3 regions of the Qipengyuania pelagi genome follow, and region 2 is predicted to be linked to each of the others. Evidence: predicted binding sites of a transcription regulator. Region 2 holds the regulator's gene; each other region holds the start of a gene.

Region 1 (4,211 bases), 500 kb from region 2:
GAAGGGTGACAGGCCGTGAATGTGGCGCACGACCTCATCGGCCGGGCGCGACCAGTCGATCCGCGCCTCGCTCTTGTCGATCTTGGCGGCATAGGTCGCCTTGTCGTCGTCCTGTTCGAGCGGATGCAGCGCCGCGAGGTCGATCAGCGTGCCGACCATCAATTGCGCGCCGATCTGGGCGAGCTCCTCGGTAAGTTCGCCGGTCGTCTTGTCCTCGACCGGCGTCCTCGCGAAGGCCAGCATAGGTCCGGTGTCCAATCCCGCTTCCATCTGCATGATCGTCACCCCCGTCACCGGATCGCCCGCCATGATCGCCCGGTGGATCGGCGCCGCGCCCCGCCATTTTGGCAGGATGGAGGCATGGACGTTGAGGCAGCCATGCTTGGGCGCGTCGAGCACTGCCTGGGGAAGGATCAGCCCATAGGCCGCGACGATAGCGACATCGGCCTCCAGGTCCGCGAAACGCGCCTGCTCCTCGGCGGATTTCAGCGAGGTCGGGTGGCGCACCTCGATCCCCAGATCCTCCGCGCGGCTTTGAACCGGCGAAGGCGTCAGCTCGCGCCCGCGCCGTCCGCCGGGACGGGGCGGCTGGGTGTAGACGCACACCACCTCATGCGCGGCATCGACCAGCGCCTGCAATGTCGGCACCGCGAAATCGGGCGTTCCCATGAAGATTATGCGCATGACGGGGCAGCGAGCCTTTCTCTGTTCGTGCCGCGCCCCTATCTGTCAGGCCATGGCATCGCAAGAAATCGAAACCCTCGCTTCCGCGCTCGCCCGCCTGCCGGGCCTGGGGCCGCGCAGCGCACGGCGCGCGGTGCTGTGGCTGGTCAAGCGGCGGGAAAGCGCTTTGCCCGCGTTGTTGGAAGCTCTGGCGCAGGTGGGCGAGGCGCTGGTCGAATGCGACATTTGCGGCAATGTCGACACGCGCAATCCGTGCGGCATCTGCTCCGACCCGCGCCGCGACGCGAAATCGCTCTGCGTGGTAGAGGATGTCGCGGATTTGTGGGCGCTCGACCGGGCGAAGCTATTCGCGGGGACCTATCACGTGCTCGGCGGGCGCCTGTCCGCGCTCGACGGAGTGCGGCCCGAGGATTTGAACGTCGCCTCCCTGATGGCGCGGATAGAGGCGGGCGGGGTGGACGAGGTCGTCCTCGCGATGAACGCCACGCTGGAGGGGCAGACCACCGCGCATTACCTCGCCGAACGGCTGGAGGATTTTCCCCTCAGGATCACGCAACTGGCCCACGGTCTCCCGGTGGGGGGCGAACTCGACTATCTCGACGAGGGCACGCTGGCGCAGGCCTTGAGGGCGCGGCGACCGGTCTCTTGAGAATCGCGCGCTTCGCGCCTATCTCGCCGAGATGGCTATCCATGAAATCCTCGAAGTGCCGGACCCCCGGCTCAAGACCGTCTCGACCCCCGTCACCGAATTCGATGACGAGCTGAAGACACTCGTCTCCGACATGTTCGACACGATGTACGATGCGTCGGGCATCGGGCTCGCCGCGATCCAGGTGGGCGTGCCGAAGCGCGTGCTCGTCATCGATCTCCAGCCGGAAGACGAGGATGCCGAGCCCGAAGAGTGCAATCACGGCGGCCATTCCCACGTCCACTATCCGACGAAGAAGGAACCGCGGGTATTCGTCAATCCCGTGATTCTCGACCCGGCGGAAGAGCTGGCCAGCTATCAGGAAGGCTGCCTTTCGGTTCCCGACATCTTCGCCGATGTCGACCGGCCCGCAACCTGCCGGGTGCAGTATCAGGATCTCGAAGGGGAAACCCATGAAGAGGATATGGAAGGCCTGATGGCGACCTGTATCCAGCACGAGATGGACCATCTCGAGGGCATTCTCTTCATCGACCATCTCTCGCGGCTGAAGCGCAGCATGGCATTGAAGAAGCTCAAGAAACTGCGCGAAGCCGCTTGAGCGAACCTGGCGGCAGTCCACCCGCACCCGCAATGGGGTGGCACACGGCCTCGGTCGCGGGGCTGCTCTATGCGCTGCTGATGTGCACCTGGAAACGGCTGGACGAGGGTATGGGGTTCGACGAGCTCGCGATCCGGTTCGCGATCTATTTCGTCGTCTTCACCATCGGATTTCGCCTGCTGATCAATCTCTGGTTGAAACATCGCGGGGCCGGACGCTAGTCCAGCCCCGCAAGGTCATCGGTGGGCCCGATTACCGGTCCATCGTGTCGAGCGCCTTGCGCACGTCTGCCAGGATTTCCTCGCACATTTTCGCGCAGCGCTTGCAATGCGCGTCGTCATGCATCTTGCACAGATCGTGGCAGGCTTTCACCGCCACCAGCACCGCTTCGCCGATTGCCTTGATCGCTGGCACATTGCCACCCGTGCGGCGGCTGCCCATGCGGTAGAACGCGGTGCAGGCGTCGGACGCGTCGAGGCAGCGACGGATGCACTCCGCCCGCTCGCCCGCATTCGGCTCGGCGAGGCAGGCATCAGCGCAACTGTTCATGATCGCCGCGCCATACATGGCGTGCTTCACTGCCTGGCCGAGTTCGTCGGTATAGCCTTCGCCGACTTGCGGGTGGTCCTGGATCATTTCCTTGATCGACATAGTGTTGGTCTCCTTCGCCTGATGAGCGGCCGGGGCTGGGGATTGTTCCATGACGATAGAGCTGCGGTCTTTCCTACAGGCTGCGTTCCAGCTATGTTCCGGCGATGGATAGTATTGTAATCGTCTTCATCCTCGCTGCGCTTCTGATCGGCCTGGGGCTCGGGTATTTCTTCGGTTCGCGCCCGGTGGCGGAGTGGAAAGCCCGCCATGCGGAGCGCGATTCGGAAGCGCGCGAGCTGGATGCGAAATATCTTCGCACCTTCGCCGATCTCGAGGCCGCGCGCGAGCGGGCGGGGCGGGCCGATGCGCTGTCGGAAGAATTGCGCGAGACGCGCGCGGCGCATGAGAGTGCGCTGGAGGAGTTGCGGCGCACCAATGGCGCGCTGTCGTCCGAACTCGCCACCTTGCGCGAAAAGACCGCCAATTTCGACGAGCAGAAGCGCCTGTTGGTCGAGGCACGCGAGGAATTGCTGAAGGAATTTCAGAACACCGGCTCGGCGGTGCTCGGCAAGGCGCAGGAGGCGTTCCTGGAGCGCGCCGCCGAACGCTTCGGCCATTCGGAGCGATCCTCGGAAGAGAAGATCCGCGCGCTGCTCCAGCCGGTGGGTGATCGGTTAAAGAAATACGAGGATCAGGTCGCGGCGCTGGAGGAGAAGCGCACCAATGCCTTTTCCTCGCTGGCGACCCAGATCGAACAGATGCGGCTGGGGCAGGAAGAGGTCCGGCGCGAGGCGCAGCGGCTCGGCAATTCGCTCACCAACGCGCCCAAGGCGCGCGGGCGCTGGGGCGAACGGGCGTTGCAGAACCTGCTCGAACAATGCGGGTTGGCCCAGCATACCGATTTCCAGCTCGAACAGTCGATCGACACCGAAGAGGGCCGGTTGCGACCCGATGCCATCGTCAACGTGCCCGGCCAGAAGAAGCTGGTGATCGATTCGAAGGTCTCGCTCAACGCCTATCAGGCCGCGTTCGAGGCGGAGGACGAGAGCGAGCGCAAGCGGCATTTGAAGCTCCACGCCCAGTCGATGCGCAACCATGTCCAGACGCTCGGCGCGAAAAGCTATCAGAGCCAGTTCGAAGACGCGCCGGACTATGTCGTCATGTTCGTGCCGGGGGAGCACTTCGTGGCCGCCGCGCTCGACGCGGACCCCGAACTCTGGGATTTCGCCTTCGAGAAAAAGGTCCTGCTGGCGACGCCGACCAATCTCGTCGCCATAGCCCGCACCGTCGCGCAGGTCTGGCGGCAGGATGCGCTGGCCAACGAAGCGCGCGAGATCGGGCGGATCGGAACCGAACTCTACGGACGGCTCGAAACCGCCTCGCAGCATCTCAAGCGGATGGGGAGCGGGCTGGAATCGGCCGTAAAGAATTACAACAGCTTCGTCGGGAGCTTCGAACGCAACGTGCTGACCTCGGCCCGGCGGATGCAGGAAAAGGGCATCGAGATCGGCAAGCGGGAGATCGACGAGGTCCCCCTGGTCGAAGGCACACCGCGCTACACTGCGCAGGATCTGGATGCCGTGGACGCGCCGCAACTGGCCGAGAGCAGCGATAGGCCGTAATATTCGGAGTGATCAGATTGCGCCTTCGATAGGCGGATTCGATTTTCCCATGCTCGTTTCTTCGCTA
Region 2 (4,211 bases):
CGCACCTCAAAATACGCTACTGGTGGGCGAAAGCGGAATCGCCTCGCATGACGATTGCCAGCGTCTGGCCCGGTCGGGCGTGCGCAGCTTCCTCGTCGGGGAAAGCCTGATGCGGCAAGCCGATGTCACCGCCGCGACCCGCACATTGCTAGAAGGATGAGTGGACTTACCCATCTCGACGAACACGGCGCGGCGCGCATGATCGATGTCGGCGCCAAGCCGGAAACGCAGCGCAAGGCCATCGCCGAAGGGCGCATCCGCATGTCGGACGCGGCGCTCTCGGCCTTGTGGGACGGGACCGGACCCAAGGGCGATGCGCTCGCCACAGCGCGCATTGCGGGGATCATGGCGGCGAAGCGGACGGGCGAGCTGATCCCCCTCTGCCATCCGCTCGCGCTTGATGCCGTAACTGTCGAATTCGCCCGCGAGAGCGATGCCATCCGCGTCACTGCCACCACCTCCTGCACCGGGCGCACGGGAGTCGAGATGGAAGCGATGGCCGCCGCCAGCGTCGCGCTGCTCACGCTTTACGACATGGGCAAGGCAGTGGACCGCGCGATGGTGATCGATGGCGTGCGTCTGATCGAGAAGACGGGCGGCAAGTCCGGCCACTGGCGCGTCGATCCGTGATCACGCTCGACGAAGCGTGGGAGCGGCTGCTGTCATCGATCGCGCCGCTGGAGGCGGAACAAATCCCTGTCGACGAAAGCGGAGGGCGTTATCTGCGCGAGGCACTGGTCGCGCGGCGGACCCAGCCCTACGCCGATCTCTCGGCCATGGACGGGTTCGCGGCATCGGGCGAAGGGCCGTGGGCCGTAATCGGAGAAGCGCGGGCCGGGCACGCCTTCGATCGCGCGCTAAGCCCAGGACAGGCGGTCGCCATATCGACCGGGGCCGCGCTTCCCCAAGGAGCGGACCGGATCGTGGTGAAGGAAGATGCGAGCCTCGCGCAGGCTGTCCTTCGAGCCGATCCGCTGCCCACGCCCGGCCGCCACATTCGCCGCCGGGGATTCGACTTCAAAACGGGGGACACGCTGCTCGCGGCGGGAACTCGTATGGCCGCGCCGCATATCGCCCTCGCTCGAACTGCGGGCGTCGGAACCATCGGTGTGACCCGCCGACCGCGCGTGGCGATCCTCGAATGCGGCGACGAATTACGCGCCGATCCGGTGGATTGTCCGCCCGACGGCCTGCCCGCTTCGAACGGCGCGATGACAGCGTGCATGGTCGGATCTGTGGGCGCGGAGGTGAGCAGTCGCGTGCTGGTGCCCGACCGCTTGGAGGCCGTGGTGAATGCCCTCGACGACGCGAAAGACGCCGATCTGGTGCTGACCTCGGGCGGTGCCTCGGTAGGCGAGCACGATCTGATCAAGCCCGCTCTGGAGCGCGCGGGCTTCACATTGGATTTCTGGCGGGTTGCAATCCGGCCAGGCAAGCCGCTGATCGTCGCGCGGCGCGGTTCTCAGCTGATGCTGGGCCTGCCCGGAAATCCGGTATCCACCTTCGTCACGGCATTCCTGTTCGCCCTGCCCGCCTTGCGCCGAATGGCGGGATCAGAGCGCGCCCTCCCGCAGCCGATCAACCTCCCGCTTGCAGGTGTACTGCCCGCTGCCGGGACGCGGCGTGAGTTCCTGCGCGCCCGTTTATCGCCGGAAGGCGCCACGCTAATCGACGAGCGGGACAGCAGCGCGCTCGCCGCGCTAGCCCGGGCCGATGTCCTGATCGACCGGCCGATCGGCGCACCTGTGCAAGCGGAAGGCGCGCTCGTCTCATGCTACCTGCTCGAAAATGGCGCAATCGCTTGACTTGAAGGAAATGGTTGCCTAATTGTTCCTCATTCGTTCACGACCTGCATTGGAATGGGGTCGGATCCGAACTTGAGGAGCCTTGCACCATGCTGACCGCCAAGCAGCACGAACTGATCCGCTTCATCCAGACCCGGCTGGAAGAAACCGGGATTTCGCCCTCCTTCGAAGAGATGAAGGAGGCGCTCGACCTCAAGAGCAAGTCGGGCGTGCATCGCCTGATTTCCGCCTTGGAAGAACGCGGCTTCATTCGCCGCCTGCCCAATCGGGCCCGTGCGCTTGAAGTCCTCAAGACCCCGGAAGAAGCCGTTTCGAGCCCCCGAGCGCGCAACGCCGCATCGGCTGGCGTACCGAGTGCGGCGAACGATTTGGTCGGCGCCGCTGTCGCTGCACGAGCGCCCGAACCGGCCAACGATGTTCTGGAAATTCCGCTCCACGGGCGCATCGCCGCCGGGGCGCCGATCGAAGCGATCGAAGGCCAGAGCAGCCTGCCCGTGCCCGCAGCCCTGCTCGGTCCGGGCGATCACTATGCGCTCGAAGTATCGGGCGATTCCATGATCGAGGCCGGAATTTTCGATGGTGATTATGCCCTGATCCGCCGCACCGACACGGCGCGCGATGGCGAGATCGTGGTGGCGCTGGTCGATAACGAGGAAGCGACGCTTAAATTCCTGCGCCGCGAAAACGGTCGCGTCCGGCTCGATCCGGCGAATGCGTCCTATGAAGCGCAAATCTACAACCCGACGCAGGTGCAGGTGCAGGGTAAGCTGGCGGGGCTTTTGCGCCGCTATCACTGATAGGGGTAAGGGAGGCGTTCGCGATCAGAAAGGCGGCTTCTGTTCGATGATCGTGGGGCTCGACCACGTTCAGCTTGCCATGCCTTCTGGCGGCGAGGACGAGGCGCGCGATTTTTACGCGGGGCTTCTGGGTATCCCGGAAGTGCCGAAGCCGCCCCATCTCGCCCAACGAGGCGGGTGCTCGTTCGAGAGCGGGGCGATCAAGGTGCACCTTGGCGTGGAAATTGACTTTCGTCCTGCTCGCAAGGCGCATCCTGCGTTTCGCGTTGCCGATCTCTTCGATCTGGCGAAGCGCCTTGCCGAAGCGGGCTTTTCGGTCGCGGAGGACGAACCGCTTGCGGGTTTCAAGCGATGTTACGTTGACGATCCGTTCGGCAATCGAATCGAATTGACGGAAGCTCGGACACCGTGCGGGTCCGTCTGAGTAAACTGATTCCACAGTGAGGCTGAAGCTGAGTGGCAGGATGACTGCGGGATAGTGCTCTTTGCCGCCATTCTCGAGGGTTGGGGCGTAAGATCTCTAAGCTCGATCGCCGTAAAATTATCGCCCGCGATCCCCCTGCCACCAACCATGCTCGCCCTGCGATTGCGCGACCGTGCGGATGGTCTCGCGTTCGAGGTAGATCGCGGTTCCGCCCTCGCGCCTGAGAAAGCGTCCATCCGCCTTCAACCAGGCGGGCTGGCAGCTTCGCGGCAGGAAGCGGTCCGCGATCACGATATCCGCACGCTCGCAGGCGGCGGCGAGGGCGCGTTCCTCGACCATGTCGCGGCTGCGCGCCATCAGCACATGCCATTCGCGCCCGCCCCGCTCCAGCGACAGGACGCAGAAATCCCGGCTGCACCGCGCACCGGGCCATTCCTCGAAGAGCAGTACCTCGCCCTCCGCGCCCGCCAGCTCCAGCAGATTGTCGCGCGCGAAACCCGAGCGGCTGTCGCGCAGCACCAGCAGCCGATCGCTCTCGCCGGTCACGCCGACATGGCGCCCATCGCGGGTGATCAGGATGTCCGGTATTGGCGTCGACAGGAAGACCACCACACCGATCGCGACCGGTATCAGTCCCCACAGCCGCGCCCTTCCCTGCCACAGCGCCAGCCATAGCAGCCCGCCCACGATCACCAGCACCGTGCCCAACCCCATTTGCGGCATCAACTTCACCGCGCCGGGCTGGGCCGCGGTAAACCGTGCGAGACCCAGCAGGAGATCGAGCGACACTTGCGCCGCCCACCAGGCAGGTGCGCCCGCCCCGACCAGATCGAGCAACAGGGCCAGCGCCAGCAGCGGCATCGTCACGAAGGTTACCAGCGGGATCGCCAGCACATTCGCGAAAGCGCCGTAGACGCCCGCACGATGGAAATGGAACAGCACGATCGGCATCAGCGCGAATTCGATCAGCAGCCCGGTCGCGAACAACATGGCGATCCGGCGCCCGGTCCGCGCCAGCCAGCTCTGCTCGCGCGGCGCTAGAAACCGCTTGGCCCAGCTAGCATTGTGCAAAGCGACGATGGCGATCACCGCAGCGAAGCTCATCTGAAAGCTGGGTCCCACAAGCGATTCAGGCCAGAGCGCGAGCACGACGATCGCGGCCACCGCCACCATGCGTAGCGACAG
Region 3 (4,211 bases), 350 kb from region 2:
CCGCCATGCCGTTCGCACAGATACTGGATGATCGCCCCGCTTTCCGCGACGCGGCGGCCATTGTCCTCGATGAGCGGTGACTTGCCGAGCGGGTGCGCGTCCTTCAGCGCCGCCGGGGCGAGATTGGTGGTGGCGTCGCGCTGATAGGCCACGATGTCGTAATCGACCCCGAGCTCCTCGAGCAGCCAGAGAATGCGTTGCGAGCGGCTGTTGTTGAGATGGTGGACGGTGATGGTCATGGGCACGCTCCGCGAACTGATAGGGGTAAAGCGTGTGTAGGCGCGTGCCGTGGGCGGCGACAATGGTCTTCACGCGGGGAGAGAGCGTGGACTGGTCGGCTTTCATCACGCGAAGACACGAAGACACGAAGAGTGCAGGTCAGTGACGTGCGCTCGCAGCTTCACCGGAAGCGGGAGCTGTGCCTTAGCGGCCCGGCGGGACGAAAAGTGGCTTGGTGTCTTCGGGTCTTCGTGTGAAATTATCCCGCCCTCGCCAGCTGAAACGGAAGATGCAGAAGACACGCCACACACCGCGTAAAAACGCGAAAAGCCGGTGCCGCGAAGTGTCCCTTGGACAATCCTCGCCGGAACCGGCTTTCCGCGTGTTCGGATGCCTATTTCGGGACTCGGCCTGTCGCTGGGAAGGCCGTGGCACCCGCTTGAGAAGAAACGCTCAGTCCTCCGCGTCAGGACCGGTCATCATCTCCTCGGCGACTTCGTCAGTTTTGCCGCGAATGGCGGCTTCCAACCGGTCGCAAACTTCGGGATTTTCCTTGAGGTAATTCTTCGCGTTCTCGCGTCCCTGGCCAATGCGGATGCTGTCATAGCTGAACCATGAGCCGGACTTCTCCACGATCCCCGCCTTGACGCCGAGATCGAGAATTTCGCCGATCTTGGAGATCCCTTCGCCATACATGATGTCGAATTCGACCTGCTTGAACGGTGGGGCGACCTTGTTCTTGACCACCTTCACGCGCGTCGCATTGCCGATGATATCGTCGCGATCCTTGATCTGGCCGGTGCGACGGATGTCGAGACGGACAGAGGCGTAGAATTTGAGCGCGTTACCACCGGTCGTCGTCTCGGGATTGCCGTACATCACGCCGATCTTCATGCGCAGCTGGTTGATGAAGATCACCATGCACTTGGAGCGGTTGATCGAACCCGTCAGCTTGCGCAGCGACTGGGACATCAGGCGCGCCTGGAGGCCGACATGGCTATCGCCCATCTCGCCCTCGATCTCGGCACGCGGAACCAGCGCGGCGACCGAATCGACCACCAGCACGTCGATCGCGTTGGAGCGAACCAGCGTATCGGTGATTTCCAGCGCCTGTTCGCCGGTATCGGGCTGCGAGACGATCAGCTCGTCGATATTCACGCCCAGCTTCTTGGCATAGACCGGATCGAGCGCGTGTTCCGCATCGACGAAGGCGGCGGTGCCGCCGGCCTTCTGCGCTTCGGCGATGACATGCAGCGCCAGCGTGGTCTTGCCCGAGCTTTCCGGCCCGTAGACCTCGACCACGCGGCCCTTGGGCAGGCCGCCCACACCGAGCGCGATATCGAGGCCGAGCGATCCGGTGGAAATCGATTCCACGTTCATCGCTTCCTTCTGGCCCAGCTTCATCGCCGAACCCTTGCCGAATGCGCGATCGATCTGCGCGAGCGCGGCGTCGAGTGCCTTTTGACGGTCCACGGAATTTTCCTTGCTATCCACGAGCTTCAGACTGGCCGCCATGACATGTCCCTTCTTCTCTGCCTAGAGCCGCGATCGACTCATCAACCGAAGCGGTATGTACTGCTTCTGTTCCAAGAGAACAAGGGGGGAACGGAATTATTTTCCGGCCCGCATCCGGGTGCTCCGCTCAGGCCGTCTCGCGCGCCGATTTCTGAAGGCTCAGCACCTCGGCGACCTTGGCGTTGATCTGCTGGACGCTGAAGGGCTTGGGGATGAAGTGCATGTTCTCGATGTCGATCTCGTTGCGCAGATGCTCCTCGGCATAGCCCGACATGAAGAGGATCGGGACATCGGGCATCACCCTGCGGATCGCGCGCGCCATGGCGGGTCCGTCCATCACCGGCATGACCACGTCCGAGACCACGAGATCGAACGTCTCGCCCGAATTCGCGACGATGCCGAGCCCGATCTCGCCATCGCTGGCGGTGGTCACGGCATAGCCCGCGCGGGTCAGCGCCCGTTCCGCCACCGCGCGCACCGTATCCTCGTCCTCGACCAGGAGCAGTTTCCCGCCCGCCGACCATTCGCTGGCCTTTTCGCTTTCGGCGCGGCGCGGTTTGGTGGCGCGCGGCATCTCGCCGCGATGGACGGGAAGATACATGGTGAAACGCGCGCCCGCCGGATTCCCGTCCGGCCCCTGGACGTTGTCGGCGAAGATGAAGCCGTTCGATTGCTTCACGATCCCGTAGACCGTCGACAGGCCCAGCCCGGTGCCCTTCCCCTGTTCCTTGGTGGTGAAGAAGGGTTCGAAGATCTTGTTGATCACGTCGCGCGGAATGCCCCCGCCCGTGTCCTGCACGATCAGCACGGTGTAATCGTCGGCGGGCATGATATCGACGCCCATCTTGCGCACGTCGCGCGCGGAAACGCGCCGGGTCGCGAGCGTCAGGCGCCCCTTCCAGTCGGCAGGCGCATTCTGTCCGTAGGCGTGCATCGCGTCACGCGCGTTGACGGCGAGATTGATGATGACCTGTTCCAGCTGCTGCGGGTCGGCACGCACCGGGCCGAGTTCGCGGTCGTGGCGGATCGAGTATTCGATCCGGTCGCCCATCAGCCGCTTCAACAGCTGGCTGACCTCGCTGACGACGTCGGGCAATTGCAGCACCACCGGACGCAGCGTCTGCTGGCGACTGAACGCAAGCAATTGCCGCGTAAGGCTGGCCGCGCGATTGGAATTGGCCTTGATCTGCTGGATGTCGTCATAATCGCTGTCACCCGGCGTGTGGCGCAGCAGCATGAGGTCGCAATAGCCGATGATCGCGGTCAGCACGTTGTTGAAATCATGCGCCACGCCGCCCGCGAGCTGGCCGACCGCCTGCATCTTGGTGGCCTGGGCGACCTGACGGCGCAGGCGCTTCTCCTCGGTCGAATCGCTCAGCGATAAGAGCACCGCCGCATCGCCCAGCCCGCGCACACCCGCAAGGCCGAGCGAGATCGGCTCCTCCTTGTCGCCCGCCAGCCTGACGGCCATGTCCCCGCTCGCCGCCGAGCCCCGCGCGAAGCGGCGCACCGTATCGGACAGAGGCCCCTTGTCCTCGCGCACGACGAGATCGGAAGGGTATTGCGGCAAGCCCTCCTGCTCGCGCTCGATCGCGCGCAGGAAGGCCTTGTTGGCGAACAGGAACCTGCCGTCGCGATCGGTCAGGGCGAGGCCGAGCGGCAGCGCGGCGAGCAGCGCCTCGAGCTGTGGGACCGCCGCCGTCCGGCTCGCATCGGCGCGATTGCCGATCCCGACCTGACCGTCGATCAGCACCATCGTCGAGGGCGCGGGCACAGCCGAGGCCGGATCGGAGCCAGCCCCGCGCGCCTTGCGATCGGCTTCCAGCGATATCTGCACGAGGGTCTGCGGCGTCCCCTGCTGCCCTTCGCGGGCGAAGAAGATCCGGTCGCGATCGTCGGTGCGCAGCAATTGGACGAATTCGCTTCCCTTGAGGTCCGCCTCGGGATTGCCCGTGGCGCGCATGGCGAGGCCCGGCGTGTGGGCCATCACCACGCCATCGCTGGCGACGAGCGCGACTTCGATCCCTGCGCGCGACATCATGTAGCCGAACGGGCCGGAAATCCGCTCGGCAACTCCGTCATAGCTGTTGGCGACCACGATCTCGCTGAAACGCCAGACGAGATAGTCCTCGCCCCGCCCGCTGCGATGGACTTGCAGCGAATAAGGTTTGCCGGTCGCGTTGAAGGCGAGGCTTTCCGCCGTGCCCTCGCCGTCCCGCCAGGCGGCTTTTGCCGCAGCGGCCAGCTTTTCGCGATCTGCCGTATCGAAGCCGAGTTCCATCGGCGCGGCCCCGCCCCCGAACCATTCCTCGTAGCAGGTGTTCGCACAGGTCACGCGATTGGCGCGGTCGGTGATCGCGATGGCGCGGCGGCGGTTCTCGATCGCCGCATGGGTGACCGACCAATCCGGCTGGCCCAGCCCTTCATCCGCCGGTGCCGCGCGCAGCCGGCTGGCGAGCAGCAGGGCAAGCGTAAGG

Evidence for each region. Region 2 encodes LexA, which represses DNA repair genes until DNA is damaged. Its sites were predicted from a motif close to GTTCCNCNCTTGTTCT; they were not measured.
Region 1: the regulator LexA is predicted to act here: its motif matches at 2,667-2,682, upstream of GRI47_RS07955 (DNA recombination protein RmuC).
Region 3: the regulator LexA is predicted to act here: its motif matches at 1,811-1,826, upstream of recA (recombinase RecA).

The regions. Positions count from the first base shown of each region.
Region 1 covers NZ_WTYD01000001.1:1,601,572-1,605,782, reverse strand. Annotated here, with positions in the region: gene fmt (methionyl-tRNA formyltransferase) at 1-684, opposite strand, end outside; gene recR (recombination mediator RecR) at 737-1,333, shown strand; gene GRI47_RS07970 (peptide deformylase) at 1,365-1,931, shown strand; gene GRI47_RS07965 (hypothetical protein) at 1,964-2,152, shown strand; gene GRI47_RS07960 (four-helix bundle copper-binding protein) at 2,184-2,582, opposite strand; gene GRI47_RS07955 (DNA recombination protein RmuC) at 2,687-4,144, shown strand.
Region 2 covers NZ_WTYD01000001.1:1,104,240-1,108,450, forward strand. Annotated here, with positions in the region: gene trpC (indole-3-glycerol phosphate synthase TrpC) at 1-160, shown strand, start outside; gene moaC (cyclic pyranopterin monophosphate synthase MoaC) at 157-630, shown strand; gene GRI47_RS05420 (molybdopterin molybdotransferase MoeA) at 627-1,805, shown strand; gene lexA (transcriptional repressor LexA) at 1,895-2,602, shown strand; gene GRI47_RS05430 (VOC family protein) at 2,649-3,026, shown strand; gene GRI47_RS05435 (ComEC/Rec2 family competence protein) at 3,144-4,211, opposite strand, start outside.
Region 3 covers NZ_WTYD01000001.1:1,456,904-1,461,114, forward strand. Annotated here, with positions in the region: gene GRI47_RS07205 (glutathione S-transferase family protein) at 1-239, opposite strand, end outside; gene recA (recombinase RecA) at 673-1,734, opposite strand; gene GRI47_RS07215 (response regulator) at 1,862-4,211, opposite strand, start outside.